One region of the Enterobacter sp. JH25 genome, then DNA from elsewhere that is predicted to be linked to it. Evidence: predicted binding sites of a transcription regulator. Region 1 holds the regulator's gene; each other region holds the start of a gene.
What was found. The regulator PurR, encoded in region 1, represses purine synthesis genes. The targets are predictions, from matches to a motif close to CANGCAAACGTTTGCNTG.
Positions count from the first base shown of each region.

Region 1 (8,165 bases):
TCGTCAACCGCTGGAAACGTCTGGGTGGCTGGCCGCTGCCGATGGGCGACGAGGCCGATCTTCAATCGTAGACTGGGTAATCAACAGCCCCACAGGACAAAAAAAAAGCGACCAACATAATGTGGTCGCTTTTTTATATCCGCAGAAAACTTATTCTGCGTCCGGCTCTTCGGTTTTATACTTCGCCGCAGTCTCTTTGATCAGCTGTTGCAGTTCGCCGCGCTGATACATTTCAATCAGAATATCACAGCCGCCAACCAGTTCACCGTCAACCCACAGCTGTGGGAAGGTCGGCCAGTTTGCGTATTTTGGCAGCTCAGCGCGGATGTCCGGGTTTTGCAGGATATCAACGTAAGCAAAACGCTCACCACAGGCGGACAGCGCCTGAACCGCTTGCGCGGAGAAGCCGCAGCTTGGCAGCTTCGGAGAACCTTTCATGTACAGGAGAATCGGGTTTTCAGCGATCTGGCGCTGAATTTTTTCAATAGTGGTGCTCATGTCTTGCTTCCTTTAACTTCTGTTACGGCATCAGTCTGACATTGTAGCGGGTCAGGCCGACATCGGAAAATAACATTTTTGTCACGTCTCATTATTTTATCCGCTATCGCGTAAAGTTGCATTGATAATGACGTTTAAGGCTGCGCGCCGTGCGGTTTTGCTTAAGGAGCGAACAAGAGTGCGACAGAATGGTGAATTTTTTTGCACTTGCTAACGAAACACATTTTTTGAATGAAAAATGCTATTAACTTATTCCGATTTTATGGATTAGAATCGACTGGTTTTGTAAATCTCATGCGGGTATGTATTTTGGCTCGCACTTATCAGGGGACTGCCCAGTGGCGCGGATAACTAAAATCTCGATGACGCTCTGTGCTTTACTGTTTGCCACACTCTCATTTACGCCAGCGGCGAACGCCTCCGAACAGGCGCGGCATTCTGCTGTACAAAAAACGCATCTGGCAAAAACCACAGAACGTAAGAAAAAAACCACCAGCAAAACAGTAAAGAAGAAAACCACCGCTCACACCAAAAAGACCGCCTCCAGTAAAACCAAAACTCTCCGTTCCGGCACGCACAAAACCACTCGCACGACCGCCAGCCTGGTGAATGATAAATGCACCGTGCACAAAGGCCATAAAACGAAATGCGCAAAAGTGACGAAGCTGGCTGACGTGCATAAAGCGCGTATGCAGAAAGCGCAAAAAACGGCGATGAATAAACTGATGGGGCAAATAGGTAAACCATATCGCTGGGGAGGCACCTCTCCGCGCACCGGTTTTGACTGTAGTGGGCTGGTTTATTATGCCTATAAAGATCTGGTGAAGTTTCGCATTCCACGCACCGCCAATGAGATGTACCATCTGCGCGACGCCGCGCCTGTAAACCGTGGCGAACTGCAAAATGGCGACCTGGTGTTCTTCCGCACCCAGGGACGCGGCACGGCCGATCACGTTGGGGTGTATGTGGGTAACGGTAAATTTATCCAGTCACCGCGTAGCGGTCAGGACATTCAGATCACCTCCCTCAGTGAAGATTACTGGGTGCGCCACTATGTGGGTGCGCGCCGAGTGATGACGCCAAAAACCATTCGCTAGACCCTGCCCTGCCGCCTCCGTGGCGGGGTAAGTTCCTCTTTTGCATACCCTTTCAATTTGCTATTCTGTCCTTGTTGTCTGTAGGGTTATTGGCAACGTATAAAACTATAAGGAGAGTAGCAATGTCGTTCGAATTACCTGCACTACCGTATGCAAAAGACGCCCTGGCTCCGCACATTTCTGCGGAAACCCTGGAGTACCATTACGGCAAGCATCACCAGACCTATGTCACCAACCTGAATAACCTGATCAAGGGCACCGATTTTGAAGGCAAAACGCTGGAAGAGATTGTGCGCAGTTCAGACGGTGGCGTATTCAACAACGCCGCTCAGGTGTGGAACCACACCTTCTACTGGCACTGCCTGGCTCCAAATGCAGGCGGAGAACCTACCGGTGAGCTGGCCGCAGCGATTAACGCCGCGTTCGGCAGTTTCGCGGATTTCAAAGCGAAATTTACTGACGCAGCCGTTAAAAACTTTGGCTCCGGCTGGACCTGGCTGGTAAAAGAGGCTGATGGCAAACTGGCTATCGTTTCCACTTCTAATGCGGGTACCCCTCTGACCACCAGCGCAACGCCGCTGATGACCGTGGACGTATGGGAACACGCCTATTACATTGATTACCGTAATGCGCGCCCGAACTACCTGGAACATTTCTGGGCACTGGTTAACTGGGAATTTGTTGCGAAGAACTTCGCCGCATAAGGGACACGCAGAAGGGGCAACCCTTCTGCGTTTTTATTTATTCCGCCGTACACACCGCTTCTGGCTGTTTACGCCCGGACATCAACACCAGCAGCAAGCCGAGTGCGGCAATGATCGCCCCCATCACCGGCACAAAGCTGTAACCCAAACCACCCGAAATCACCGCCCCACCCGCTGCGGCTCCCAGCGCATTTCCCAGGTTAAACGCACCGATATTCACGGATGATGAGAGCCCCGGCGCCTCATGCGCAACACGCATCACGCGCATCTGCAACGGCGGCACCACGGCAAAGGTTGCGGCGCCCCACACCACCATGGCAATCGCGGCACCCACTTCGTTACGTGCCAGCCACGGGATCGCCACCATGATGACAATGAGCAGAGTTAAAAAACCTTTCAGCGTCCCGCTGACGGAGCGGTCGGCAAATTTCCCGCCGAGATAGTTGCCAATCGAGAACCCGACACCAATTAGCACCAGCATCGCGGTAACAAAGAGTGGCGTTGCGTGGGTAATGTCGTGCAGCACCGGGGAGATATAGGTGTAGAGCGTAAACATCGCCCCTGCCCCCAGCACCGTGGTGAGCAGCGCGGACAACACCTGAGGACGCATCAGCACCGCCAGCTCTTTACGTACTTCCGGACGTTCTCCCGCACTTCCTTTCGGCAGCGAGAAGAACAGCGCGACCATCGCGACCACGCCCAGTCCGGCGGTTGCGAGGAAAGACATACGCCAGCCGATGGCTTCTCCGAGCCAGGTGGCAGCGGGAACGCCGCCGATATTAGCGATGGTGAGGCCCATAAACATAGTGGCTACCGCGCTGGCCTGCTTATGTTTTGGCACTACGCTTGCGGCAACAACCGAGCCCAGCCCGAAGAAAGCGCCGTGGTTCAGGCTGGTCAGAATACGGGAAAGCATCAGCGTGGTGTAATCCGGCGAAATCGCGGAAAGCACATTTCCGAGAGTAAAAATTGCCATCAGGAAAATCAGCGCATTGCGTCGCGCGCGGTGCGAAAGCAGCAGCGTCATCAGCGGTGCGCCCACCATCACGCCGATCGCATAGGCGCTAATCAACATACCGGCCGCAGGGATAGAGACGTCCACACCCCGGGCGATAACAGGCAATAACCCCATCGGGGAGAATTCAGTGGTGCCAATCCCAAAGGCGCCAATCGCCAGGGCCAGCAGGGGAAAATTGATTTTCATGAAAAGACTCCGGATACCGTGCCGTTACCCGGCACAGACTAAGAAGGCAAAAGCATGACATCAATCACAAAAAATGAGAAGTTAACATTTTGGCAAAAGATTTTTGCCGGAGAGGTAACAATAGCGGCAAGGGAGGGAGAAGACTCTCCCTCCACCTAAATCAGTGCAGCGCAGCGGTTAAACCACCCGCAACAATCAGGGCAAGAACAACAATGGTGGTAAACAGCGAAAACTTCAGATCGGTACTCATCAATTTTTCTCCTTTTATTCACCCTACGAAAAGTGAGCTTGCTCATTTTTACACAGTTCAGGTCAAAAATCTTCCAGGATTTAAACGGATATCCACTTTACCTCTTCCCCTTTTCATCAAGATAGGACAAAATTCCACGCTAAATTTATTAGCGTACCGGCCACTGACCCCCTCCTGACGTCCTGTGTCGTTTTCCCGGCGTGTCGCAACTCATGTTTGCGTAATAAGGGTGAGAGAAGGCAAACGTTTACCTTCAATTTTTTCAGGAGCTTAGGATATGGTCTGGAGTGACATTTAATGGCAACAATTAAAGACGTAGCAAAACGCGCAAACGTTTCCACTACAACCGTATCACATGTTATTAACAAAACGCGTTTCGTCGCAGAAGAGACGCGTAATGCCGTTTGGGCGGCAATCAAAGAACTGCACTACTCGCCAAGTGCGGTCGCCCGTAGCCTGAAGGTTAATCACACCAAATCGATTGGCCTGCTGGCCACCAGCAGTGAAGCGGCTTACTTTGCTGAAATCATCGAAGCCGTTGAAAAAAACTGCTTTCAGAAAGGCTATACCCTGATTCTGGGCAACGCGTGGAACAACATTGAAAAACAGCGCGCTTACCTGTCGATGATGGCGCAAAAGCGCGTCGACGGCCTGCTGGTCATGTGTTCTGAATACCCTGAGTCGGTGCTTTCCATGCTGGAAGAGTATCGCCACATTCCGATGGTAGTGATGGACTGGGGCGAGGCGCGCGCAGACTTCACCGACTCTGTTATTGATAACGCCTTTGAAGGCGGCTACATGGCCGGGCGTTATCTGGTAGAACGCGGGCATCGTGAAATTGGCGTGATCCCGGGCCCGCTGGAGCGTAACACCGGTGCTGGCCGTCTGGCCGGTTTCATGAAAGCGATGGAAGAGGCGCTGATTACCGTGCCAGAAAACTGGATTGTCCAGGGCGATTTCGAGCCGGAGTCGGGCTATCGCGCCATGCAGCAGATCGTCTCCCAGCCGCATCGCCCTACCGCTGTGTTCTGCGGCGGCGATATCATGGCAATGGGCGCGCTCTGCGCGGCGGATGAACTCGGCCTGCGCGTTCCGCAGGACATCTCGGTGATCGGCTATGACAACGTGCGCAACGCCCGTTTCTTTACCCCGGCGCTGACCACCATTCACCAGCCGAAAGATTCGCTGGGTGAAACGGCCTTCAATATGCTGATGGACAGGATCGTCAACAAGCGAGAACAGTCCCAGTCCATTGAAGTCCACCCGCGCCTGATTGAACGCCGTTCCGTTGCCGACGGTCCGTTCCGCGACTACCGACGTTAATCTCTACGGGGCCAGCTACGCTGGTCCCCGCAACCACTCCCGGTTCAGCGTTTCGCTGTCTCCCAGATAATCCAGCAGCCAGGCCATGGCGGGCGAGACGTCGTTTTGCTGCCACGTCAGACAGCATGCAGCATCCGGGAAAGGGTTTTCCAGCGTCAGAGCCACCCACTCTCCCGCGTCGATGCGCGGGCGCGCAAAATGCACCGGCACCATGCCAACGCACAGCCCCGCGCTCAGACAGGTGGCTGACGACTCCCAGTCCGGCGCAACCACGCGGCGCTGATTATCCAGCAGCCAGGTAATGCGCTTGGGCAGCGAGCGGGAGGTATCTTCCAGCACCAGCGAGGGCCAGTTGCGTAAGGTGTCATCACTCAGCGGCCCGTCCAGCGCCGCCAGCGGGTGATCGCGCGCGACCACGCAGGTCCAGCTCAGCATGCCCATGTCGCGAAACGCGTAGCGCCCGCCAACCGGGATCGCCTGGGTTGCACCAATCGCCATCTCCGCCCTGCCGTCCGCCAGCGCATCCCATACGCCGTTGAACACTTCCTGCGACACACGCAGTTCGACGTCGGAAAAATGACGATAGAAATCGACGATCATCTGCCGGGTCCGCTCCGGCTTAACGATGTTATCCACCGCGATAGCGAGATGCCCGCGCCAGCCGTTGGCGATCTGCTGGCACTGCTCACGGGTGATCTGCATTTTTTTGATAACAGACCGACCTTCCTTCAAAAACCACGCGCCGGCAGGCGTGAGCTCCACGTCGCGATGACGCCGCTCGAACAGCGGGACTGCCAGCCACGCTTCCAGCTGGCGCACCGTATAGCTGATAGCCGAGGGAACGCGGTGCAACTCCTGGGCGGCACCGGTAAAGCTGCCGTTACGCGCCACGGCATCAACCACTTCAAGGGAATAATCTGACCACATCTTTAGCCTGCAAATTTTTTGAATGCACCCACCAAATATTAGCGTTTCACAAGCCGCTTTGCACTCCCTACACTCTGCGCCAACGTACACCTGCCTCCTCAGGAGAAAAAAAGTGCAACCCAGTAAAGGATTTTTAGTCTGGCTCGGCGGCTTAAGCGTGCTGGGCTTTTTGGCGACCGACATGTATCTGCCCGCCTTCGCCGCGATGCAGGAAGATTTGCAAACTCCTGCCGCCGCCATCAGCGCCAGTTTGAGTTTATTCCTTGCAGGTTTTGCTTTTGCGCAACTACTCTGGGGACCGCTCTCTGATCGTTTTGGCCGTAAGCCCGTTCTGTTGCTGGGACTGGCGATTTTTGCCGTAGGCTGTCTGGGCATGCTGTGGGTCCGCGATGCCGCCTGGTTACTGGTGTTGCGCTTCATTCAGGCGGTCGGCGTCTGTGCCGCAGCGGTCACCTGGCAGGCGCTGGTGACCGATTACTACCCCGCCTCACGCACTAACCGCATTTTCGCCACCATCATGCCGCTGGTCGGCCTGTCTCCGGCGCTCGCTCCGCTGCTGGGCAGCTGGATCCTGGCGCATTTCGACTGGCAGGCCATTTTCGCCACGCTCTTTGCGATCACGCTGGTCCTGATGCTGCCCGCGTTCGGGCTTAAACCTGCGCATAAAAAAGAGACGCATCCGGACGCGAAGCCCATCACCTTTACCTCTTTACTGCGGTCGAAAGCCTATCGCGGTAACGTGCTGATTTATGCTGCCTGCTCTGCCAGCTTCTTTGCCTGGCTGACCGGTTCGCCGTTCATTTTGCATGACATGGGCTACAGCCCGGCGGCTATCGGCCTGAGCTATGTACCACAGACCATCGCCTTCCTGGTGGGTGGCTATGGCTGTCGCGCCGCGCTGCAAAAATGGGAAGGCCAGCAGATGCTGCCCTGGCTGCTGGTGCTGTATGCGCTAAGCGTGATTGCGACCTGGGCTGTCGGCTTTATTCCCGGCGCCGGGCTTGTAGAAATTTTGATTCCGTTCTGCGTCATGGCGATCGCTAACGGGGCCATTTACCCTATTGTTGTAGCCCAGGCGCTGCGTCCATTCCCGCAGGCGACAGGCCGCGCTGCCGCGCTGCAAAATACCCTGCAACTTGGCCTGTGCTTCCTGGCAAGTCTCGTGGTCTCTGCATTGATTGCAACCCCGCTGCTCACCACCACCAGCGTGATGCTGGTCACCGTTGTGCTGGCAGGATTGGGTTATCGCATGCAGTCCTCCGCCCATCGCGAGCAGAGTGAAAACGCGCAGACAGAAACGTCGCACGCCTGATTACGCGGGAAACTATGTTAAAAACCAGTGATTAGGTTGCTAACAATTTTCTGTTGAATCACCAAATTTTGCGGCCTATACTGAATTTGGTTCGATTAAATACGATAAATATTAAGTGTTAACGGGAGCCGGAGCGCTCCCGTTTTACCATGGAAGGCATTTCGGCAAGGGTTATCTCCCTTCCTCTGTTCTACGTCGGATATTAGCCTCGCGGGCATTTACCGTGAGATTTCTCACAAACCAAAAAAGCGTCTACGCTGTTTTAAGGTTCTGATCACAGCAAGGTGATGGAGAAGCTATGAGTTCATCGTGTATAGAAGAAGTCAGCGTTCCGGACGATAACTGGTCCCGGATCGTCAGTGAACTGTTGGGACGTGCGGGCATTACGATTAATGGCTCATCCCCCTCCGACCCCCAGATTAAACATCCCGATTTTTTCAAACGCGTGTTACAGGAGGGATCGTTAGGGCTGGGTGAAAGCTATATGGACGGCTGGTGGGAGTGTGAGCGGCTGGATATGTTCTTCTCCAGCGTTTTACGCGCCGGTCTTGAAAATCAGCTCCCTCGTCATTTCAAAGATACGTTACGTATCGCTTCCGCCCGCCTGTTCAATCTGCAAAGTAAAAAGCGCGCGTGGATCGTCGGTAAAGAGCATTATGACCTGGGCAACGATCTTTTCAGCCGTATGCTCGACCCGTTAATGCAGTATTCCTGCGGATACTGGAAAAAAGCGACAACCCTGGAAGAGGCGCAGCAGGATAAGCTACAGCTGATTTGCGATAAGTTGCAGTTGCAGCCCGGCATGCGCGTGCTGGACATCGGCTGTGGTTGGGGCGGCCTTGCCTGGTTT
Region 1 covers NZ_CP091319.1:1,896,516-1,904,680, reverse strand. The annotation lists gene rnt (ribonuclease T) at 1-71, shown strand, start outside; gene grxD (monothiol glutaredoxin 4) at 151-498, opposite strand; gene L2Y28_RS09090 (C40 family peptidase) at 837-1,595, shown strand; gene sodB (superoxide dismutase [Fe]) at 1,718-2,299, shown strand; gene L2Y28_RS09080 (MFS transporter) at 2,337-3,503, opposite strand; gene L2Y28_RS09075 (YnhF family membrane protein) at 3,664-3,753, opposite strand; gene purR (HTH-type transcriptional repressor PurR) at 4,051-5,076, shown strand; gene punR (DNA-binding transcriptional activator PunR) at 5,092-6,003, opposite strand; gene punC (purine nucleoside transporter PunC) at 6,116-7,315, shown strand; gene cfa (cyclopropane fatty acyl phospholipid synthase) at 7,614-8,165, shown strand, end outside.

Region 2 (8,165 bases), 1.4 Mb from region 1:
AGCCTGTACACGTTCCGTCACGTCGTCTTCGTTGTCACCGTCAAAGACCGGTACTTTTGCCTGCAAAATGACCGGACCGCCGTCCAGCTCGTCGGTAACGAAATGCACGGAGGTACCATGCTCCTCATCGCCGTTCTCCAGCACCTGACGATGGGTATGCAGGCCAGGATATTTCGGCAGAAGAGAAGGGTGGATATTCAGCAAACGTCCGTTGTAATGCGCGACGAAGGACGGGCTCAGGATACGCATGTAGCCCGCCAGCACCACCACGTCAGGCGCGTAGGCGTCAATCTCCTGCACCAGCTCACGGTCAAAGGCTTCACGCCCGGCGAACTGGCTGGCTTCCAGCGCGTGCGCAGGAATGTTCGCTTCCCGCGCGCGCTCAAGGCCGAACGCATCGGCCTTGTTGCTGAATACTGCCCGAATGGTGCCATTGATTTTCTTCTGTTTGCAGGCGTCTATAATTGCCTGCAAATTGCTTCCGTTGCCGGAAATGAGCACCACGATGTTTTTCATTCAATGACCACACGCTGTTCGGAATCGGAAGCTTTAATCGTACCGATTTTCCACGCGTTTTCACCTTTTTCTGTCAGCAGTTTAACCGCTTTATCCGCTTCGCTGGCTGGCAGGGCGATAACCATGCCCACGCCGCAGTTAAAGGTGCGATACATTTCATGCTCGCTCACGTTGCCTGCGGATTGCAGCCAGTTGAAGACGGGCGGCCACTGCCATGAGGAGGCGTCGATCACCGCCTGGGTATTGTCCGGCAGCACGCGCGGAATGTTTTCCCAGAAGCCGCCGCCGGTAAGGTGAGCGATGGCGTGCACCTCAACGTTCTCAATCAGCTCCAGCACGTTTTTGACGTAGATACGGGTCGGGGCCAGCAGGTGATCGGCCAGCGGTTTGCCGTCCAGCTCGGTGGTCAGCGGGTCGCAACCGCTCACTTCGAGGATCTTACGCACCAGAGAGTAGCCGTTGGAGTGCGGACCGCTGGAGGCCAGCGCAACCAGCACATCGCCGTCAGCCACTTTGCTGCCGTCGATAATTTCTGATTTTTCTACCACACCGACGCAGAAGCCTGCGACGTCATAATCTTCACCGTGATACATGCCTGGCATTTCAGCGGTTTCACCGCCGACCAGCGCACAGCCGGATTGCAGACAGCCTTCGGCGATACCGTTAATGACGCTGGCTGCGGTATCCACATCCAGCTTGCCGGTCGCGTAGTAATCCAGGAAGAACAGCGGCTCAGCGCCCTGTACCACCAGGTCGTTGACGCACATCGCCACCAGATCAATACCAATCGTATCGTGACGCTTAAGATCCATCGCCAGGCGCAGTTTTGTACCGACACCATCCGTACCCGAGACCAGCACAGGTTCACGATATTTTTGCGGCAGCGCGCACAGTGCGCCGAATCCACCCAGGCCACCCATCACTTCCGGGCGGCGGGTTTTTTTCACCACACCTTTGATTCGGTCAACCAGCGCATTACCTGCGTCAATATCAACACCGGCATCTTTGTAGCTGAGAGAAGTTTTGTTGGTCACGGCTTAAATCCCCACGCGATTGCATAGCTAGTAAGAAAAATCGGCGCAATTCTAACAGTCCAGGCAAACGTTTGCGAGCCTATTCTCGGCGCGAGGATCTTTTTTTCTGTGCGGACTGTCCAGGGCAACAAACTTGACTCCGTTCACGAAAATGAAACCGGTTTCGGCGATCTGCTTGCAACGGCTATCCCCTTTGCACATCATCAAAATGAAACCGGTTTCTGTAACTGTTTTTGCAGAAAATAACGCAGAATGAGGGAAAGCGAATGTCAGGATTTAAAGCAGGTTTTCTGTGGGGTGGGGCCGTTGCGGCGCACCAGCTTGAAGGCGGCTGGAAAGAGGGCGGCAAGGGCGTGAGCGTTGCCGATGTCATGACGGCAGGCGCCCACGGGGTACCGCGTGAAATCACCAACGGCGTGCTGGAGGGGAAAAATTACCCAAACCACGAAGCCATCGACTTTTACCACCGCTATAAAGAAGACATCAAACTCTTTGCCGAGATGGGGTTCAAATGCTTCCGCACCTCCATTGCCTGGACGCGTATCTTCCCGAAAGGCGACGAGCTGGAGCCGAACGAAGCGGGACTCAAATTCTATGACGATCTTTTCGACGAGTGCCTGAAGCACGGCATCGAGCCGGTGATCACGCTTTCCCACTTCGAGATGCCTTTCCACCTCGTAACGGAATACGGCGGCTGGCGTAACCGTAAGCTGATCGACTTCTTTGTCCGCTTCGCGAAGGTCGTTTTTGAGCGCTATCAGCACAAAGTGAAGTACTGGATGACCTTTAACGAGATCAATAACCAGGCCAACTTTCACGAAGACTTTGCGCCGTTTACCAACTCCGGGCTGAAATATGCGCCGGGAGAAGATCGCGAGCCGGTGATGTTCCAGGCGGCGCACTATGAGCTGGTGGCCAGCGCCCTGGCGGTGAAAGCGGGGCGTGAGATCAACCCGTCACTGCATATCGGCTGCATGATTGCCATGTGCCCCATCTATCCGCTGACCTGTGCCCCGGACGACATGATGATGGCGATGAACGCCATGCATCGCCGCTACTGGTTCACCGACGTTCACGTGCGCGGCAAGTATCCGCAGCATCTGCTCAACTACTTTGAACGTCGCGGCTTCGCGCTGGATATCACCGAAGAAGATAAAGTGGCGCTGACGCAGGGCTGCGTGGATTACATCGGGTTCAGCTACTACATGTCGTTCGCCACCAAAGCGACGGCGGATAATCCGACGCTGGATTATGACGAGAGCAAGAGCCTGGTTTCTAACCCGTACGTGCAGAAATCGGACTGGGGCTGGCAGATCGATCCTGTCGGGCTGCGCTACTCTCTGAATTGGTTCTGGGGTCACTATCAGCTGCCGCTGTTTATTGTGGAAAACGGCTTTGGCGCGATCGACGTGCTGGAGAGCGACGGCACGGTGAACGACCAGTACCGCATCGACTACCTTTCCGCCCACATCCGCGAGATGAAAAAAGCGGTGGTGGAAGACGGCGTGGATCTGATGGGCTATACCCCGTGGGGCTGTATCGACCTGGTCTCTGCCGGCACTGGCGAAATGAAGAAACGCTACGGTTTTATCTTTGTCGATAAAGATAACGAAGGTAACGGCACGCTGAACCGCAGCAAGAAGAAATCGTTCGACTGGTATAAGCAGGTGATTGCGAGCAACGGCGATAACCTGTAATTGTCGGGTGGCGCTAACGCTTACCCGACCTACACTACACGTAGGCCCGCGTAAGCGCAGCGCCACCGGGCAAGACCCCGCACCCAAACCGGAGCCCAGCCTCCGGCTTTTTTGTTTTTGATTGATGTACATCAAGCAACATGGGTATGGTGCAATCCGAAAAAAGCGGTATAATCCCGCGATTTTTTTGCGGATGCCACCTCAGAGGAGAAAGAGAATGAAGATTGTGGAAGTGAAACACCCACTCGTTAAACACAAGTTGGGCCTGATGCGTGAGCATGACATCAGCACGAAGCGTTTTCGCGAACTGGCTTCTGAAGTGGGTAGCCTGCTGACCTACGAAGCGACCTCTGATCTGGAAACGGAAAAAGTGACCATCGAAGGCTGGAACGGCCCGGTACAGGTTGAGCAGATCAAAGGTAAAAAAATTACCGTGGTGCCAATCCTGCGTGCGGGTCTGGGCATGATGGAAGGCGTGCTGGAGCACGTCCCAAGCGCGCGTATCAGCGTGGTAGGTATCTACCGTAACGAAGAGACGCTTGAGCCGGTCCCATACTTCCAGAAGCTGGTCTCTAACATTGATGAGCGTATGGCGCTGGTAGTTGACCCGATGCTGGCGACCGGTGGTTCGATGATCGCCACCATTGACCTGCTGAAACAAGCAGGCTGCAGCAGCATCAAAGTGCTGGTGCTGGTCGCGGCGCCGGAAGGTATCGCGGCGCTGGAAAAAGCGCACCCGGACGTTGAACTCTATACCGCGTCTGTCGACCAGGGACTGAACGAGCACGGGTACATTATCCCGGGGCTCGGCGATGCCGGCGATAAGATTTTTGGGACTAAATAATCGAATAACGATAAAGAAGCCGACTTTGATAGTCGGCTTTTTTTTGAATAAAAACCAACAATGACACTCAGAGGAAAACACTATGACGCGCCGTGCTATCGGGGTGAGTGAAAGACCGCCGCTTTTACAGACAATCCCGCTTAGTTTGCAGCACCTGTTCGCCATGTTTGGCGCAACCGTGCTGGTGCCAATCCTGTTTCACATTAACCCGGCTACCGTGCTGCTGTTTAACGGCATCGGTACGCTGCTTTACCTCTTCATCTGTAAAGGCAAAATCCCGGCCTATCTCGGGTCGAGCTTCGCGTTTATCTCCCCGGTACTGCTGTTGCTGCCGCTGGGTTACGAGGTCGCGCTGGGCGGCTTTATCATGTGCGGCGTGCTGTTTTGCCTGGTCTCCTTCATCGTGAAGAAAGCGGGTACCGGCTGGCTGGACGTGATGTTCCCGCCTGCGGCAATGGGGGCAATCGTTGCCGTCATCGGCCTGGAACTGGCGGGTGTCGCGGCGAACATGGCTGGGCTGCTGCCTGCGGACGGTCAGTCACCGGATTCTAAAACCATTATTATTTCGCTGGTGACGCTGGGCGTGACGGTTTTCGGTTCCGTCCTGTTCCGCGGCTTTATGGCGATTATCCCGATCCTGATCGGCGTGCTGGCGGGTTACGCGCTCTCCTTCGTGATGGGCGTTGTGGATACCACACCGATTGCCGAGGCACACTGGTTCGCGCTGCCGACCTTCTACACCCCACGCTTCGAATGGTTTGCTATCTTCACCATTCTGCCTGCTGCACTGGTGGTGATTGCTGAGCACGTTGGCCACCTGGTGGTGACGGCGAACATCGTGAAGCGTGACCTGATCCGCGACCCGGGCCTGCATCGCTCCATGTTTGCCAACGGTTTCTCCACCATCATCTCCGGTTTCTTCGGCTCCACGCCTAACACCACTTACGGGGAGAACATCGGCGTAATGGCGATCACCCGCGTCTACAGCACCTGGGTTATCGGCGGCGCGGCGATCATCGCTATTCTGCTCTCCTGCGTCGGCAAACTGGCGGCGGCGATCCAGATTATCCCGGTTCCGGTGATGGGCGGCGTTTCCCTGCTGCTGTACGGGGTGATCGGTGCGTCCGGTATTCGCGTGCTGATTGAATCCAAAGTGGATTACAGCAAGGCGCAGAACCTGATCCTGACCTCCGTTATCCTGATCATCGGCGTGAGCGGCGCGAAGGTGCACATCGGCGCGGCAGAGCTGAAGGGTATGGCGCTGGCGACCATCGTCGGCGTGGGCCTGAGCCTGATTTTCAAGCTGATCTCGGTCATTCGTCCGGAAGAAGAAATCCTGGACGCTGACGATAGCGAAAAAGCACCACATTGATCCTTTAACCGGGCGGACGATCCGCCCGGTTCTCTCCTTGCTGGTTCCGTGTTAAACTCCATTCCGATTTTATGTAAGATCTCTGGTTGAGGTATTTCTGAACGGACCGGCACAGCTCTCTCTGCCACTTTATCTCCCTGACGACGAAACTTTCGCGAGTTTCTGGCCGGGTGATAACCCCTCTTTACTGGCTGCACTGCAAAACGTGCTGCGCCAGGAACACAGCGGATACATCTATATCTGGTCACGCGAAGGCGCGGGACGCAGCCACCTGCTGCATGCCGCCTGTGCGGAACTTTCGGCGCGCGGTGACGCGGTAGGCTATGTGCCGCTGGATAAACGCACCTGGTTTGTGCCTGAAGTGCTGGAGGGCATGGAACATCTCTCCCTGGTCTGCATCGATAATATTGAATGCGTGGCGGGAGACGAGCCGTGGGAAATGGCGATCTTTAACCTCTACAACCGCATTCTGGAGTCGGGCAAAACCCGGCTGCTGATCACCGGCGATCGTCCGCCGCGTCAGCTCAATCTGGGGCTGCCGGATCTGGCGTCTCGTCTGGACTGGGGGCAAATCTACAAGCTGCAACCGCTGTCGGATGAAGACAAACTCCAGGCACTTCAGTTGCGCGCCAGACTGCGCGGATTTGAACTACCGGAAGACGTAGGGCGCTTCCTGCTCAAGCGTCTGGATCGGGAGATGCGCACGCTCTTTGATACGCTCGATCAGCTCGATCGCGCCTCCATCACCGCCCAGCGCAAGCTGACCATTCCGTTTGTGAAAGATATTCTTAAGCTGTAGTTATGCCGGGTGGCGGCTGCGCCTTACCCGGCCTACATATGGCACCTGTAGGCCCGGTAAGCGCAGCGCCACCGGGCTAAAGATCCCCCATCAGGTGCTCAACCAGCAGCGGAATCGGTCTTCCCGACGCCATGCTTCTGCCGTTCTCACGCCACAGCGCCGTCCCGCTGATATCCAGATGTGCCCATGGGATCGCCGGCGGACAGAAGTGATGCAGCAGCCACGCCGCCGAGGCGCTTATCGCCGCATTGTTAGTCGGTGTGTTGCACAGATCGGCAATCGCGCTGTCGGTCTGCTTTTTCAGCCGTGCGTCCAGCGGCAGAGACCACACCTCGTCACCGCTCCGTTTTCCTGCCTGCGTCAACGCGGCGCGCAGCGGTTCATCCTGGGTCATCAGCCCGCTCAGCTCATACCCCAGCGCTTTCACCACTGCGCCCGTCAAAGTCGCCATATCAATGATGTAGCGGGCCTGCGGGTACCGCTGGCTGGCCCAGGCAATGGCGTCAGCCAGCACCAGCCGGCCCTCGGCATCGGTATTATTGATTTCAACGGTGGTTCCGTTACAGGCTGTTGCCACCGTGCCGGGCTGCATGGCGTCGGGGCCGATGGCGTTTTCCGCCAGCGCCAGCACGCCCATGATGCGCACGGGTAATTTCAGCTCCGCAACGGTCAGCATCAGCCCCAGTACGTTGGCCGCGCCGCACATGTCATATTTCATGGTGTACATGCCCGCGCCTTCCTTCAGCCACAGGCCGCCGGTGTCAAAGGTAATGCCTTTTCCCACGTAGCAGCGCATCGGGCCGTCGTTGGCACCATCATAATGAATAGCCAGCAGACGCGGCGGGCAGGTCGCCCCTTTGCCAACGGCGTGCAGCAGTCCAAGACCCTGCTCAGCAATATCTTTTTCGTGCAGCACCTCGCAGCGCAGGGCAGGGCTGGCGGCACACAGTTTTTGCGCCTCTTCCACCACAAACTGCGGCGTGCAGCGGTCGGACGGCATATCCGCCAGACGTCGCGCCGCGATCATGCCGAGCGCAATGGCCTGCTGCTGGCGGAAGGTCGTCTCCAGCTTCGCCTGCTGTTCCGGCAGGCAGAGGGCAGTGATGCAGGTAAGACGCACCGCTTCGTCCGTCTTCTTCAGCTTCAGGTCACTGAGCCTGTGCGCCTGATTAAAGAGAAAACGCAGCACCTGCGCCAGCACCACATCGTCGATATCCGTCACGTCCAGCACGAGTTCGGCGCTGGCGGGGGCGGTAAGCAGCGGTCGCAGGGCGGTGAGCAACCCTTCGGTCAGGGCGTCATGCCATAGCGCGTCCGGCAACAGAGTAATGCGCGCAAACGGCGCGCAGCCAAAGCGAGCGTCCGCGACGGTGCTCTGCTGGCGCATTTCAGCGACAAGAGCGCTTTCCGGTAACAGGGAACTGTCAGCGCGCGCAATCAAATGGCTGTTCGGCTTCGCGTCTGAAAGCGCGTTGATAAACTGGTAAGTGATCATCATGATTCCTCAATCGGCGCGCGGATCCGTGCGGCATAGGCCTGCATCCACTCCTCATCTACCGCGTGATAGTGCGTTTTCTCCCGCAGGCGTTCAGTACGAAAAACGGTGAGGGGCTGGCGAGCCGTCGCCACCACGAACGAGAAGGTTTTTATGTTAGTCGCGGCGCCAAATTCGCCCTGGTTGTTCATGCACACCACGGAGAGATCGCCCGCGCGACCGAAGCGCGACATCAGCTTGTCTTCCAGTTCGAATACGACTGAATCCGCCGCCTGCTGCGGCGTCATCCCTTGCGCCATCCGGCGAACGATTTCGTAGCTGGTACAGCCCTTCATCAGGTCTTCACCGACGCCTGTGGCGGTGGCCGCGCCGGTTTCGCTGTCGCAGTAAAAGCCGGAGCCGATGATG
Region 2 covers NZ_CP091319.1:3,299,066-3,307,230, reverse strand. The annotation lists gene purN (phosphoribosylglycinamide formyltransferase) at 1-516, opposite strand, end outside; gene purM (phosphoribosylformylglycinamidine cyclo-ligase) at 513-1,550, opposite strand; gene L2Y28_RS15880 (6-phospho-beta-glucosidase) at 1,817-3,247, shown strand; gene upp (uracil phosphoribosyltransferase) at 3,465-4,091, shown strand; gene uraA (uracil permease) at 4,174-5,463, shown strand; gene L2Y28_RS15865 (DnaA inactivator Hda) at 5,561-6,262, shown strand; gene L2Y28_RS15860 (M17 family metallopeptidase) at 6,339-7,757, opposite strand; gene L2Y28_RS15855 (N(4)-(beta-N-acetylglucosaminyl)-L-asparaginase) at 7,757-8,165, opposite strand, start outside.
Region 2: the regulator PurR is predicted to act here: its motif matches at 1,611-1,628, upstream of purM (phosphoribosylformylglycinamidine cyclo-ligase).

Region 3 (8,165 bases), 1.3 Mb from region 1:
ACGCCCCCGCGGCGGCGCTGTTGCATCAGCTGGGATTTAACGCCGTTCACCACCCGGCACGTTAATGTCTTCTTAATGCTCCCTGTCGGATATTCCGGCAGGGACGCTTTTTTATTTCTGGAGTAAACCACCATGTCTGAAGGCTGGAACATTGCCATTTTGGGTGCCACTGGCGCCGTGGGCGAAGCCCTGCTTGAAACCCTTGCTGAGCGTCAGTTCCCGGTGGGCGACATTTACGCGCTGGCGCGTACCGACAGCGCAGGAGAACATCTGCGTTTCGGCGGGAAATCCGTGATGGTGCAGGATGCCGCCGCGTTTGACTGGACACAGGCTCAGCTGGCGTTTTTTGCCGCAGGTGCGGAAGCCACGGCATCCTACATTGAAGAAGCGACCAATTCAGGCTGTCTGGTGATCGACCTGAGCGGCCTGTTCTCCCTGGAGCCGGATGTGCCGCTGGTGGTGCCGGACGTCAACCCGTTTGTGCTGGCTGACTACCGCAACCGCAATATCATTGCAGTACCGAACAGCCTCACCAGCCAGCTGCTGACCGCGCTGAAGCCGCTGATCGACGACGGTGGCCTGTCGCGTATTTCCGTGACCAGCCTGCTGTCAGCCTCCGCTAACGGCAAAAAAGCCGTAGACGCACTGGCAGGGCAGAGCGCGAAGCTGCTGAACGGTATCCCGATCGACGAAGATGATTTCTTTGGCCGCCAGCTGGCGTTCAACATGCTGCCGCTGCTGCCGGATCGTGAAGGTTCGGTGCGGGAAGAGCGTCGTATCGTCGATGAAGCACGCAAAATTCTGCAGGATGACGGTCTGATGATCTCCGCGAACGTCGTGCAGTCTTCGGTCTTTTACGGCCACGCGCAGATGGTCGGGTTTGAAGCCCTGCGTCCGCTGGCGGCTGAAGAAGCCCGCGACGCGTTTGGCCGCGGAGAGGACCTTGTCCTGTCCGAAGAGAGTGAATTCCCGACGCAGGTGGGCGACGCTACCGGCAGCGCGCATCTCTCTGTGGGCTGCGTGCGTAACGATTACGGTATGCCTGAGCAGGTGCAGTTCTGGTCCGTTGCCGACAACGTGCGTTTTGGCGGCGCGCTGATGGCGGTCAAAATCGCGGAAAAACTGGTGCAGGAGTATCTGTACTGATGTCAGATGTGGAACAAAAGCCGGTCCACAGAATTGCCCTCGGCATTGAATACGATGGCAGTAAATACTATGGCTGGCAGCGGCAGAATGAGGTGCGCAGCGTCCAGGAGAAGCTGGAGAAAGCGCTCTCTCAGGTGGCGAATGAACCGATAAGCGTCTTCTGTGCGGGCCGCACCGATGCCGGCGTTCACGGCACGGGGCAGGTGGTGCATTTTGACACCACCGCCGTGCGCAAAGACGCGGCCTGGACGCTGGGTGTAAATGCGAATTTGCCTGGTGACATTGCCGTGCGTTGGGTGAAAGCTGTGCCGGATGATTTTCACGCGCGTTTCAGTGCGACGGCGCGGCGCTACCGTTATGTCATCTACAACCAGCGCCTGCGCCCGGCGGTGTTAAGCCAGGGCGTGACGCATTTTTATGAACCGCTGGATGCAGAACGTATGCAGCGTGCGGCGCAGTGTCTGATTGGAGAGAATGATTTTACGTCGTTTCGTGCGGTGCAGTGTCAGTCCCGTACGCCGTGGCGTAACGTCATGCACATTAACGTCAGTCGTTATGGCGCGTATGTGGTGGTGGATATCAAAGCCAATGCCTTTGTACATCATATGGTGCGGAATATTGTAGGCAGCCTGATGGAAGTGGGCGCCGGACACCAGCCGGAGAGCTGGATTGCAGAACTGCTGGCAGCGAAGGACAGAACGCTTGCGGCAGCAACGGCGAAAGCGGAAGGTCTGTATCTGGTTTCGGTGGATTACCCGGACCGGTTCGACCTGCCAAAACCGCCAATGGGCCCGCTGTTTTTAGCGGACTAAACAAAGGCGCAATTAGGGCTTAGACAATATGGACGTAATACGTTTTCTGATTGATTTCATCCTGCACATTGATGTTCACCTGGCGGAGCTGGTCGCGCAGTACGGCGTCTGGGTATACGCCATTCTGTTCCTCATTCTGTTCTGTGAAACCGGCCTTGTGGTTACGCCGTTCCTGCCGGGAGATTCACTGCTGTTCGTGGCGGGCGCGTTATCCGCACTGCCAACGAATGACCTGAATGTCCACCTGATGGTCGTCCTGATGATCATCGCCGCGATTATTGGTGATGCGGTCAACTACACTATCGGGCGGGTGTTTGGCGAGCGGTTGTTCAGTAATCCGGACTCGAAGATTTTCCGCCGCAGTTATTTAGATAAGACCCATGCGTTCTATGAGCGCCATGGCGGTAAAACCATTATCCTTGCCCGTTTTGTGCCTATTGTGCGCACATTTGCACCGTTTGTGGCGGGAATGGGTCACATGTCCTATCGTCATTTTGCCATGTACAACGTGGTGGGCGCGCTGCTGTGGGTACTGCTGTTTACCTATGCGGGCTACCTGTTTGGCGATCTGCCGGTGGTTCAGGAAAACCTTAAGTTACTGATTGTAGCGATTATTGTGCTTTCCGTTCTGCCGGGTGTGATCGAAATTATTCGTCACAAACGCGCGGCGGCAAAACAAGCGAAGTAAATGCACGCTGGCGGTTCGACCACTTTTTTATCCAAAGTTTCGGGCTGTTATGTTTTAATGTGCAACATTCATGGTCTGTTGGAGGCAAAAATGGCATTATTCGCCTCTTACAGCAAAACTGGCATACGACCAGGTTCAGGCAGAAAGGTTATCAATGAGCTGGATTGAACGAATTAAAAGCAACATTACCCCAACGCGTAAAGCGAGCATTCCTGAAGGGGTATGGACGAAGTGTGATAGCTGCGGCCAGGTTCTGTATCGCGCAGAGCTGGAACGCAATCTTGAGGTGTGTCCGAAGTGTGACCACCATATGCGTATGTCGGCGCGCAACCGCCTGCATAGCCTGCTGGACGAAGGTTCTCTGGTAGAACTGGGCAGCGAACTGGAGCCAAAAGATGTGCTTAAGTTCCGCGACTCCAAAAAATACAAAGATCGTCTGGCCTCTGCACAGAAAGAGACCGGCGAGAAAGACGCGCTGATCGTCATGAAAGGCACCCTGCATGAGATGCCGGTGGTTGCCGCCGCGTTTGAGTTCGCCTTTATGGGCGGCTCAATGGGCTCTGTGGTTGGTGCGCGTTTCGTGCGTGCCGTTGAGCAGGCGCTGGAAGACAACTGCCCGCTGATCTGCTTCTCCGCCTCCGGTGGCGCACGAATGCAGGAAGCGCTGATGTCCCTGATGCAGATGGCGAAAACCTCTGCCGCGCTGGCGAAAATGCAGGAGCGCGGTCTGCCGTACATCTCGGTACTGACCGACCCAACCATGGGCGGCGTTTCTGCAAGCTTCGCGATGCTGGGCGACCTGAACATCGCTGAGCCAAAAGCGCTGATCGGCTTTGCCGGTCCTCGCGTTATCGAGCAGACCGTACGTGAGAAACTGCCGCCGGGCTTCCAGCGCAGTGAGTTCCTCATTGAGAAGGGTGCTATCGACATGATCGTCCGCCGCCCGGAGATGCGCCTCAAACTGGCAAGCGTCCTGGCGAAGCTGATGAATCTGCCGTCGCCGAGCCCGGACGAGCCGCGCGAAGGCGTGGTGGTACCGGATCAGGAACCCGAGGCCTGATAACTGAAAAGGGCAGGGCCAAATGGCGCTGCCCTTTTGCTTTCTAAACCGTTAATGACAACCGGGCATCATGGAAAATAAAAGCATTCCTCAAGCCACGTCGCCCCTGGCCGCGTGGCTTTCTTATCTGGAAAACCTGCACAGTAAAACTATCGACATGGGCCTTGAGCGCGTAAGCCAGGTTGCCGCGCGCCTTGACGTGCTGAAACCTGCGCCTTTCGTGTTTACCGTGGCCGGCACTAACGGTAAAGGCACCACCTGCCGCACGCTGGAATCTGTCCTGATGGCAGCCGGTTATAAGGTAGGCGTTTACTGCTCGCCGCATCTGGTGCGCTACACCGAGCGGGTGCGGGTGCAAAACACCGAGCTGGCCGAATCGGCCCATACGGCGTCGTTTGCCGCTATCGAAGCCGCGCGCGGCGATACCTCATTAACCTATTTCGAATACGGCACCCTGTCGGCGCTGTGGCTGTTTAAGCAGGCGCAACTGGACGTGGTGATCCTGGAAGTGGGTCTGGGTGGACGTCTGGATGCCACAAATATGGTAGATGCGGATGTCGCCGTCGTCACCAGCATCGCGCTGGATCACACCGACTGGCTGGGGCCCGACCGCGAAAGCATTGGCCGTGAGAAGGCCGGTATTTTCCGGGCCGATAAGCCTGCCGTGGTTGGCGAACCGGACATGCCACATACCATCGCTGAAGTGGCGAAAGAGAAGGGTGCTCGTCTGCTGCGTCGCGGCGTGGACTGGCAGTATGAGGTGCAGGACAACGGCTGGCGCTTCAGCGATGCGCAGGGCGTGCTGGAGAATCTGCCGCTGCCGCAGGTGCCACAGCCTAACGCGGCGACTGCGCTGGCAGCCCTGCGCGCCAGCGGGTTAACGGTGAGCGAGCAGGCAATCCGCGATGGCATTCAGAACGCACTGCTGCCGGGACGTTTTCAGATTGTGAGTGAGTCACCGCGTCTGATTCTGGATGTTGCACATAACCCGCATGCGGCGGCGTACCTCGCAGGACGTCTCAAATCGTTACCAAAAACCGGGCGCGTGCTGGCGGTTATCGGTATGCTTCATGATAAAGATATCGGCGGCACGCTGGCCTGCATGGAGAGTGTGGTCGATAGCTGGTATTGTGCTCCTCTGGAAGGGCCGCGCGGCGCGACTGCTGAGCAGTTGATGGAACATCTCGGCAAAGGCGAAATCTACAGCAGTGTGGTTTCGGCCTGGCGTGCCGCGATGGCGGAGGCTAAACCAGAAGATACCGTGCTGGTGTGTGGGTCATTCCACACGGTGGCACATGTCATGGAAGTGATGGACGCGGGGAGAACCGGTGGCGAGTAAGTTTCAGAACCGTTTAACAGGAACCATTGTGCTGGTCGCGCTCGGGGTGATTATTCTCCCGGGATTGCTCGACGGGCAGAAAAAGCATTACCAGGATGAATTTGCGGCCATTCCGCTGGTACCCAAACCGGGCGATCGCGACGAGCCCGATATGCTGCCAGCGGCAACGCAGGCGCTGCCAGCCCAGCCGCCTGAAGGCGCAGCGGAAGAGGTGCGCGCAGGTGATGCAGCCGCGCCGTCTCTTGACCCGTCGCGTCTGGCCGCGAATAACAATGTTGAAATCGATCCCGTACCGGTAGAGCAACCCAAACCGGTTGAAAAACCGAAACCGGTAGAGAAAACGCAGCCTAAACCGCAGCGTGACAAAGCCGACGAGCAGCTGGCTGCGGCAACCGAAACGCCGCCACCGGCCAAACAGACCCAGCAGGAGGCTGCCCCTACGGGCAAAGCCTATGTCGTTCAGCTCGGTGCATTGAAAAATGCAGATAAGGTCAATGAGATTGTGAGTAAACTGCGCGGCGCGGGATACCGTGTTTATACTTCACCCACCACGCCGGTACAGGGTAAAATTACCCGTATCCTCGTGGGGCCGGATGCGTCTAAAGATAAGCTCAAAGGTTCGCTTGGCGAGCTGAAGCAAATCTCCGGCCTGAGCGGTGTGGTGATGAACTACAGCGCAAATTGACAGAAATTACCCCCTCACCCTAACCCTCTCCCCAAAGGGGCGAGGGGATGGTTTGCTCCCTCTCCCTTGAGGGAGAGGGCCGGGGTGAGGGGGGGGCAGACGTTCACAGAAACGTCAAAGGTGCGGTGGCGTTGAGCATTTTTTCAGCGCCTTTTTTATTTACGCGTGGGAAGGAAATCCCTACGCAAACGTTTTCTTTTTCTGTTAGAATTCGCCCCGAACTGGATGACAGGGCGTTTAATCGTGGGACACATATGGTCTGGATTGATTACGCCATCATTGCGGTGATTGGTTTTTCCTGTCTGGTTAGCCTGATCCGTGGCTTTGTTCGTGAAGCGTTATCGCTGGTAACCTGGGGTTGTGCTTTCTTTGTTGCCAGTCATTACTACACTTACCTGTCTGTCTGGTTCACGGGCTTTGAAGATGAACTGGTCCGAAACGGAATCGCCATCGCGGTGCTGTTTATCGCGACGCTGATTGTCGGCGCTATCGTCAATTACGTGATAGGCCAGCTGGTCGAGAAAACCGGTCTGTCAGGAACGGACAGGGTGCTCGGCATCTGTTTCGGCGCGTTGCGAGGCGTGCTCATTGTGGCCGCGATCCTGTTCTTCCTGGATACCTTTACCGGGTTCTCCAAAAGTGAAGACTGGCAAAAATCGCAGCTCATTCCGGAGTTCAGCTTCATCATCAGATGGTTCTTTGACTATCTGCAAAGCTCGTCGAGTTTCTTGCCCAGGGCATAAACCCTGAGATGTGGCTTAACGAGGAAAAGACGAATGTGCGGTATTGTCGGTATCGCCGGTTTCATGCCGGTAAACCAGTCGATTTATGACGCGTTAACGGTGCTTCAGCACCGTGGGCAGGATGCTGCGGGTATCATCACCATTGATGCAAACAATTGCTTCCGTTTACGCAAGGCGAACGGCCTGGTAAACGATGTGTTTGAAGCCCGCCATATGCAGCGTCTGCAAGGTAATATGGGGATCGGTCACGTTCGTTATCCTACTGCTGGTAGTTCCAGCGCCTCTGAGGCTCAGCCTTTTTACGTTAACTCCCCGTATGGCATCACGCTTGCCCACAATGGCAATCTGACCAATGCCCACGAGCTGCGTAAAAAGCTGTTTGAAGAGAAACGTCGCCACATTAATACCACCTCTGATTCTGAAATCCTGCTCAATATCTTTGCCAGCGAGCTGGATAACTTCCGCCATTATCCGCTGGAAGCAGACAACATTTTTGCCGCCGTTGCCGCGACTAATCGCCAGATCCGTGGCGCGTACGCTTGCGTGGCGATGATTATCGGTCACGGCATGGTGGCCTTCCGCGATCCAAACGGCATTCGCCCGCTGGTGCTCGGCAAACGTGACCTCGGCGATGGCCGTTCCGAGTACATGGTTGCCTCCGAAAGCGTGGCGCTGGACACGCTGGGCTTCGAATTCCTGCGTGATGTCGCGCCAGGCGAAGCGGTCTACATCACCGAGAAGGGCCAGCTGTTTACCCGCCAGTGCGCCGACAACCCGGTGAGCAACCCGTGCCTGTTCGAATACGTTTACTTCGCGCGTCCGGACTCGTTCATCGACAAAATTTCCGTTTACAGCGCGCGCGTCAACATGGGGACGAAGCTGGGCGAGAAGATTGCCCGCGAGTGGGACGATCTCGACATCGACGTCGTGATCCCAATCCCTGAAACCTCCTGTGATATCGCGCTGGAAATTGCCCGTATTCTGGACAAGCCGTACCGTCAGGGCTTCGTGAAAAACCGCTACGTTGGCCGCACCTTTATCATGCCGGGCCAGCAGCTGCGTCGTAAGTCCGTACGTCGTAAGCTGAACGCTAACCGTGCCGAGTTCCGCGACAAGAACGTGCTGCTGGTGGACGACTCCATTGTGCGCGGCACGACGTCTGAGCAGATCATCGAGATGGCGCGTGAGGCCGGGGCGAAGAAAGTATATCTCGCCTCCGCAGCGCCGGAAATTCGCTTCCCGAACGTGTATGGCATTGATATGCCAACCGCTAATGAGCTGATTGCGCATGGCCGTGAAGTGGATAAGATTCGCCAGATCATCGGGGCCGACGGCCTGATTTTCCAGGATCTGAACGATCTGATCGATGCGGTGCGCGCCGAGAACCCGGATATTCAGCAGTTCGAATGCTCGGTATTCAATGGGATCTACGTGACAAAAGACGTAGACCAGCAGTATCTCGACTACCTTGATTCTCTGCGTAACGACGATGCGAAAGCCGTCCAGCTGCAAAACGATCTCGAAAGCTTAGAGATGCACAACGAAGGTTGATGCTCCGGCAAGTGAGGGGGCTCGCCCTCACTTGCAACTCCCCGTAAAATCCTGCACAGTCAGCCCTGAAATCAGCAAGGGCAAAAATCATGAAACGACTCATTGTAGGGATCAGCGGTGCCAGCGGCGCGATTTATGGCG
Region 3 covers NZ_CP091319.1:3,197,948-3,206,112, reverse strand. The annotation lists gene pdxB (4-phosphoerythronate dehydrogenase PdxB) at 1-65, shown strand, start outside; gene L2Y28_RS15400 (aspartate-semialdehyde dehydrogenase) at 133-1,146, shown strand; gene truA (tRNA pseudouridine(38-40) synthase TruA) at 1,146-1,958, shown strand; gene L2Y28_RS15390 (DedA family protein) at 1,987-2,646, shown strand; gene accD (acetyl-CoA carboxylase, carboxyltransferase subunit beta) at 2,801-3,706, shown strand; gene folC (bifunctional tetrahydrofolate synthase/dihydrofolate synthase) at 3,777-5,045, shown strand; gene dedD (cell division protein DedD) at 5,035-5,730, shown strand; gene cvpA (colicin V production protein) at 5,985-6,473, shown strand; gene purF (amidophosphoribosyltransferase) at 6,507-8,024, shown strand; gene L2Y28_RS15360 (UbiX family flavin prenyltransferase) at 8,114-8,165, shown strand, end outside.
Region 3: the regulator PurR is predicted to act here: its motif matches at 5,912-5,929, upstream of cvpA (colicin V production protein).

Region 4 (8,165 bases), 320 kb from region 1:
GCGCTGCATCGCTTCTTTGACGAGCAGGGTTACTTCTGGGTGTCTACTCCGCTGATCACGGCATCCGATACCGAAGGCGCAGGTGAAATGTTCCGCGTTTCAACGCTGGATATGGAAAACCTGCCACGTACGCCGGAAGGAAAAGTCGATTACGACAAAGACTTCTTTGGTAAAGAAGCCTTCCTGACGGTTTCCGGCCAGCTCAACGGCGAAACCTACGCCTGTGCGCTGTCTAAGATCTACACCTTCGGCCCAACCTTCCGTGCGGAAAACTCTAACACCAGCCGTCACCTGGCGGAATTCTGGATGCTGGAGCCGGAAGTCGCCTTTGCCGATCTGAATGACGTGGCTGGCCTGGCAGAAGCGATGCTGAAATACGTGTTCAAAGCCGTTCTCGAAGAACGCGCAGACGACATGAAATTCTTCGCTGAGCGTGTCGATAAGGACGCCATCGCCCGTCTTGAGCGCTTCGTCTCCGCAGACTTCGCGCAGGTGGATTACACCGACGCGGTCGCTATCCTGGAAAAATGCGGTGAGAAATTCGAAAACCCGGTTTACTGGGGCGTGGATCTCTCCTCCGAGCATGAACGTTATCTGGCAGAGAAGCACTTCAAAGCACCGGTTGTGGTGAAAAACTATCCGAAAGACATTAAGGCGTTCTATATGCGCCTTAACGAAGATGGTAAAACCGTTGCCGCGATGGATGTTCTGGCGCCGGGCATCGGTGAGATCATCGGTGGCTCCCAGCGTGAAGAGCGCCTGGATGTGCTGGACGCGCGTATGCAGGAGATGGGCCTGAACCCGGCGGACTACAGCTGGTATCGCGATCTCCGTCGCTACGGCACCGTTCCGCACTCTGGCTTTGGCCTGGGCTTCGAACGTCTGATTGCTTACGTAACAGGTGTTCAGAACGTACGTGATGTGATTCCGTTCCCACGCACACCGCGTAACGCAAGTTTCTAACCGACCAAATCATTAATGGCCAGCAAATGCTGGCCATTATTTTATCCTGCAATGTCAGTTTTCGTCAGTCAAAAGTAAGCGTCTATAAACCACAACCCCGCAATTCCCTCTACCTGTTACGTTTTGTTTCCACGAAATATCCTTAGACAAAAAAATAACCCTATTCTTATTGCGCTTAATACAATCCTTACGTAATAGCACAAAAAACAACCACATTCACAGCCATCTGGATGGCTTTTGTCGATTATAAGAAAAAATGAGCCGTTTAACTTCTGTTTATACGAAAGACCTTTAGCTAAATTAAACATAAGGAAATCATATATATAAGAATAAAGCGGAGGTTTAATTCACCAGAACGCGCTGAAGTTTGAGGTGCTTCACAAAGTTCCCAAAAATACATATTTAGTTACACATATTTTCTTTTGGTAACTGAATCTTGAAGATTGTAGCACTTTCAGTGTAGCGAAACGGTTCTATGAATGGATAGATGCCTGTCAGACACATAAAGACACCTAACTCTCATCAATAGTTCCGGAAATATTTATTGACAGAATTTATTGACGGCAGTGGCGAGTGTCATAAAAAAACCAATGAGGGTAATAAATAATGATGAAGCGCAATATCCTGGCAGTGGTAGTCCCTGCCCTGCTGGTAGCCGGTGCAGCAAACGCTGCTGAAATCTATAACAAAGACGGCAACAAATTAGATCTTTACGGGAAAGCAGTTGGCCTGCATTACTTCTCTGATTACGCGGGCAACGATGGCGACAACACTTACGCGCGTCTGGGCTTCAAAGGTGAAACTCAGATCAACGATCAGCTGACTGGCTACGGTCAGTGGGAATACAACTTCCAGGGTAACAACTCTGAAGGCGGCGATGCGCAGAACGGCAACAAAACCCGTCTGGCATTCGCAGGTCTGAAATTTGGTGACGCAGGCTCCTTCGACTACGGTCGTAACTACGGTCTGGTCTATGACGCAATCGGCATCACCGATATGCTGCCTGAGTTCGGCGGCGACACCGGCGCGAGCGATAACTTCTTCGCAGGCCGTACGGGTGGTCTGGCGACTTACCGTAACAGCAACTTCTTCGGCCTGGTTGACGGTCTGAACTTTGGTGTTCAGTACCTGGGCAAAAATGAACGTGATGACGCGGTACGTTCCAACGGCGACGGCTGGGCGACCTCTCTGAGCTATGACTACGAAGGCTTCGGCATTGTCGGTGCTTATGGCGCCGCTGACCGTACCAACAACCAGCAGACTCTGGAATGGGGTGAAGGCGACAAAGCTGAACAGTGGGCAACCGGCCTGAAATACGACGCGAACAACATCTACCTGGCAGCCATTTATGGCGAAATGCGTAACGCAGCGCGCCTGGGCAGCCGTGGTTTCGCTAACAAGTCTCAGGACTTCTCTGTTGTCGCTCAGTACCAGTTCGATTTCGGCCTGCGTCCATCCATCGCTTACTACAAATCTAAAGCGAAAGACGTAGAAGGTATCGGTGACGAAGACTACATCAACTACGTTGATATCGGTGCGACCTACTACTTCAACAAAAACATGTCTACCTATGTTGACTATCAGATCAACCAGCTGAAAGACGACAACAAGCTGGGCATCAACAACGACGACATCGTGGCTCTGGGTCTGGTTTACCAGTTCTAATCAGCACACCTCGTTGCTATATGCTTAAAGAACAGGGCTTCGGCCCTGTTTTTTTATTCCCGAGAGAAAATAATAGCGACTTTTGAAAAGCCGCACGCTTTTCGTCGCAAACGGTTGGCATTTTGTAAATCTACCGTTAACCTGATAGCGGATTTCACTTCTGTAATCACAATGGAACTTCGTCATGTTTGAGAACATTACTGCCGCTCCTGCCGACCCAATTCTGGGCCTGGCCGATCTGTTTCGTGCCGACGACCGCCCTGGCAAAATCAACCTGGGTATTGGTGTATATAAAGATGAAACCGGCAAAACTCCGGTACTGACCAGCGTCAAAAAAGCTGAGCAGTATCTGCTGGAAAACGAAACCACCAAAAACTACCTCGGTATTGATGGTATCCCTGAATTTGGTCGCTGCACCCAGGAGCTGCTGTTCGGCAAAGGCAGCACCATTGTGAGCGAAAAACGCGCCCGCACGGCGCAGACCCCAGGCGGTACCGGCGCACTGCGCGTGGCGGCAGATTTCCTGGCGAAAAACACCTCTGTGAAGCGTGTCTGGGTAAGCAATCCAAGCTGGCCGAACCACAAGAGCGTGTTTAATTCTGCGGGTCTGGAAGTCCGTGAATACGCCTACTATGACGCGGCAAACCACACGCTGGATTTCGACGGTCTGCTGGCCAGCCTGAGCGAAGCCCAGGCGGGCGATGTGGTGCTGTTCCATGGCTGCTGCCATAACCCAACTGGTATCGATCCTACGCTTGAACAGTGGGAACAGCTGGCTAAGCTGTCCGTTGAAAAAGGCTGGCTGCCGCTGTTCGACTTCGCTTACCAGGGCTTTGCCCGTGGTCTGGAAGAAGATGCTGAAGGTCTGCGCGCATTCGCCGCCGTCCATCAGGAGCTGATTGTCGCAAGCTCCTATTCCAAGAACTTTGGTCTGTATAACGAGCGTGTCGGCGCCTGTACGCTGGTGGCCGCTGACGATCAAACTGTCGATCGCGCATTCAGCCAGATGAAGTCCGTGATCCGCGCTAACTACTCCAACCCACCGGCACACGGTGCGTCTGTAGTTGCGACGATCCTGAGCAACGATGCGCTGCGCGCAATCTGGGAACAAGAGCTGAACGATATGCGTCAGCGCATTCAACGCATGCGTCTGCTGTTTGTGAACACGCTGGCTGAGAAAGGCGCCGACCGTGACTTCAGCTTCATCATCAAGCAGAACGGCATGTTCTCCTTCAGCGGCCTGACCAAAGAGCAGGTGCTGCGCCTGCGTGAAGAGTTTGGCGTCTATGCCGTTGCCTCTGGCCGCGTGAACGTTGCAGGTATGACGCCTGACAACATGGCGCCACTGTGCGAAGCCATTGTCGCGGTGCTGTAACCTGCACCCATAAAAAAAGCCTGCATCGCGCAGGCTTTTTTATTGAAAGGGTTTACCAGACAGGCATTTCATCCTGAAGGAACGGGTTATGCAACCGCTCATCGCCCAGCGTTGACATTGGTCCGTGTCCAGGGATAAACGTCACATCATCACCTAACGGTAATAACTTCTGCTTAATCGACTGAATCAGCTGACCGTGATCGCCGCGTGGGAAATCGCTGCGTCCTACGCCCCCTTTGAAAATCACGTCACCGGAAATCAGCAGACGCGACGCGTCATCAAAGAAGACAATATGGCCAGGCGTATGCCCGGGGCAATGCAACACCTGTAAAGTTACATTCCCTACGTTAACGCGATCGCCTTCGTTCAGCCAGCGGTCCGGTGTCAGTGGCTGACAGTCATCCAGACCAAACATGCGGCTTTGGGCAGGCAGCCCCTGAAGCCAGAACTCATCTTCTTTTTCCGGGCCGATAATCGGCACACCGTAGTGTTCAGCCAGTTCAGCCGCTGCACCCACATGGTCAAGATGGCCATGGGTCAGTAAAATCTGCATCAGCGTTACACCGCTTGCAGCGACTTCCTGCTTGATTGTCTCAGCGTCGCCACCGGGATCAACAAGCGCGGCCAGTTTAGTTTGTTCACACCAGATCAATGAACAGTTCTGTGAGAACGCGGTAACCGGAATAATACGATAGTTCATACTGCTCCTGTGTTTCGTTATTACCAGTGCCGAACCGGCCCGGTATCAATATGCACAAAGTTGCTACGTGGGTAGTATCCTACACCACCTGCGCGCATAGATAACGCCGCTTTGCGAATATTGGCTAACGAAACGCCTTCAATATGGAAATCCATCGCCTGCCCTTTGGTGTGATAGCTTTTTTTCGCTACCCCACGGCTGTGGGCGCGAAGTTCATTGTTGGTATCCAGAGAGCGATAGCCAGAAATGAGTTGCACCGGCCTTTTGGTCCCCAGCAGTCCCTGCAAGCGGTAAAGCTGATCGAATAATCCAGGGTCGATGGCTTTGATTTTGTTCGCGCGGAAATCACGGAAAAAATGGTTGAGTCGTGCTAATTCATCCTGAATATAGCCTCTGCCATCGAAAAATTCCGCTTTAAGCGTCTCACCAGTATGCAGATTGTTGAGCGTTAAAATACGCGGACGGGGTGTCGAGAGGGTGGCAAATGCTGGCGTCGGAAGGATGGCTGCTGCGCCCAGCGCAACGCCACCTAACGCCAGCAATTTGCGGCGATTAGCGTCAAATTTGTCCATGATAATCAGGTCTACAGGTAAAAGAAATTGTCAATATGCTTAGCGCACGAAGGGCACCATAACTGGCAAAGCCTGCTACGTCAAGGCGCCCAATCCCAGTGAATACGCGGCTTTCAGCCAGATCGCCTCATATTCACCATAACTTACGACAATCATTTTTACCGAACTACTTCATTTACCTGATTAATTGTTCCGCTTTTGGCAAGATTTGTGCGCCGGATCGCGCTGTCAGATCATAATTGTAAATATCTGTACGATACTGGGTACGTCCGTCCGCGCCCACAAACGCCGTCAGATAGTAAAGATTGACCGGAATATTGTGGCGGATATTGACGTAACGCGTATCCCCCTGCTTCAGGGCATCTGATATCCGCGTATCGTTCCAGCCTGCATCCTGCAACAGCATATTCGCCAGCTCCGAGGCCTTATTCACGCGAACGCAGCCAGAACTGAGCGCGCGTGCGTCTTTCTGGAACAGATTATGGTTCGGGGTATCATGCAGATAGATTGCGTCCGAACTTGGCATATTGAATTTGTAACGTCCGAGCGAGTTATGCGCACCTGGTGCCTGCTGGAAACGGAACGGCAGGTTCGAAGGCGTAATCGTTGACCAGTCGACCATCCAGGGGTCAATCGCTTCTTTGCTGTTCCAGCCACGCATCACCGTATAGTTATGTCGCTCCAGATAGCCCGGGTCATTCCAGACCTTAGGCAGGATATCTTTGCGCGCCAGCGTCGGCGGCACGTTCCACGGCGGGTTAACCACCACGTTATTCAGCGCGCTGCTCATCATCGGCGTTTTGCGGTCAGGTCGACCCACAATCACGCGGGACGCCAGCACTTCGCTACCGTCCTGATAGTAGACCAGGGAGTACGCCGGAATGTTGACCATAATGCCGGTGGATAACGTGCCCGGCAGCAAGCGCAAGCGCTGGATATTCAACGCCAGCACCCCTGCCCGCTGGGCCGGAGAGACGTTCAGCCAGTCGCGAGTCGATGGACCAATCACGCCGTCGGCGCCCAGCCCCTGCGCGGCCTGGAACTGCTTCACTGCCGCGACCAGTTCGCGATCGTAAGCGGCGGGCTTATTGCTCAGCGCAACGGCGGTTTTCTCTTTTACCGGCGCCGACGGGCTGACGACTGCGTTTTGCGTCTCGTCGCCGGGCAGCGCAATTTTAGGGCCGCTGTCAAGCATGCCAGACCGTTTCATAATTTCGCGAATCGCAGGCACATCGCTGCTCCATTGTCCCGGACGCAGCGTTGCTGTTTCACGCAACTGAGGCCACGGGCGGGAATCCGCGACCAGCTCAAGAAGCGACTGATGCATCGTGGCATACTGCGGGTGGGCGGGCGCAAGGCTTGCGATAAAGCGCGGCAGTTCACCGTTGTCCAGCGACAGCTGCCACTGATTAATGACGGACAGCGCGGGCGTCGCCAGCTTGTACGGTTTACTGCTGTATAACCAGCGGTTGCCGTTCACCGAAATCCCCGCCACAAACTGCAAGTAGCCCATCATGGCATCAGACAGCACCACGTCACGCGCCTGTCCGGTTACGGCAGGGTCGGTCAGGAGTTCAACCCAGGTCGTGAACTGTGGCTGAAAACCTGCAATCGCCACTTCAGCCAGCTGCTGCTGGAAGGCACGTACCGCCTCGCGATTTTCCCACATCGGTTTCATATCGCGCGCAGCGTAAAGCAGCGTGAGCTGGTTAATATAAGCGGGAGTATAGCCCGAGGGCAGCCCGGTCATAAGCTGCTGGCGTAATGATTCAGTATCGATGCCTTCCGGCAGCGGTTTAATGCCGGCCATGATGGCCGTCGCCGGAGACTGATCCAGCGGTTGTGACAGCGACGTCGGCTGCGCGCCCATCGTCGCGGAGCTGTCAGTCGGTACAATTTCAGGCTCATCGGCCTGAGCGGTAAACAGTGGAGCAAACATCACTGTCAGGCACAAACTCAGCGCAGACAGCTGACGACCACGATCTTTCTTAAGCAACATCCCTTGCCCCCTGTTTTTCACGACATGCCCAGTATTATGGAGCTTTCCTTCAGTATAGAAAGGCATACACGCTGCTGCCTTGCCTTATGTAAAGAAGTTTAAAGATAACGCAGCCCTGAACACAAGGTAAGTGAATAAAAAAAGCGACGCCTGAGCGCCGCCTTTTATCATACCCGGGGTTAAGAGGCGTCAGCCGTGCCCGGTAAAGACTCCGGAGGCTGCGGCGCAAAGCCACGCAGACCTACGACGTGTACATGTTCACTGTTCTGGAACACTTTACGCACCAGCTTATAGGTTGTCCCCTTTTCCGGACTGATGTTTTCCGGCGCCGCGATGATGAGCTGCATATCGAGTCGCTCGCAAAGCTCAAACAGCGTGGCGATGGAGCGGGCGTCGAGACGCGCGGCTTCATCGAGGAACAGCAGACGGCATGGAGAGATGTCCTTGCCGCGCAGACGACGCGCTTCATCTTCCCAGCTCTGCACCACCATCACCAGAATCGACATACCGGTACCGATGGCTTCACCGGTAGAGAGCGCACCGGATTCCGCGCGCAGCCAGCCGTCTGAGCCACGGTTAACCTCAACTTCCATTTCCAGATAGTTGCGGTAGTCCAGCAACTCCTCGCCGATGGTTTGCGGCGTACGCTGGCCCATGTCAATCTGCGGATTCAGACGCTGATACAGCTTCGCCAGCGCTTCGGAGAAGGTCAGGCGGTTACTGTTGAACAGATCCTGATGCTGCTCATGCTGTTCAGACAACACGTCCAGCAGCGTGGAGTGCGCCTCACGCACGTTCACGTTCAGCCGCACGCTGTTTACCTGGCCAAACGACACGCTTTGCAGGCCCTGGTTCAGCTGACGGATACGGTTCTGCTCGCGCTGAATGGTT
Region 4 covers NZ_CP091319.1:1,575,048-1,583,212, reverse strand. The annotation lists gene asnS (asparagine--tRNA ligase) at 1-963, shown strand, start outside; gene ompF (porin OmpF) at 1,570-2,628, shown strand; gene L2Y28_RS07430 (amino acid aminotransferase) at 2,813-4,003, shown strand; gene L2Y28_RS07425 (MBL fold metallo-hydrolase) at 4,056-4,703, opposite strand; gene L2Y28_RS07420 (YcbK family protein) at 4,724-5,275, opposite strand; gene ldtD (L,D-transpeptidase) at 5,451-7,274, opposite strand; gene mukB (chromosome partition protein MukB) at 7,454-8,165, opposite strand, start outside.
Region 4: the regulator PurR is predicted to act here: its motif matches at 2,732-2,749, upstream of L2Y28_RS07430 (amino acid aminotransferase).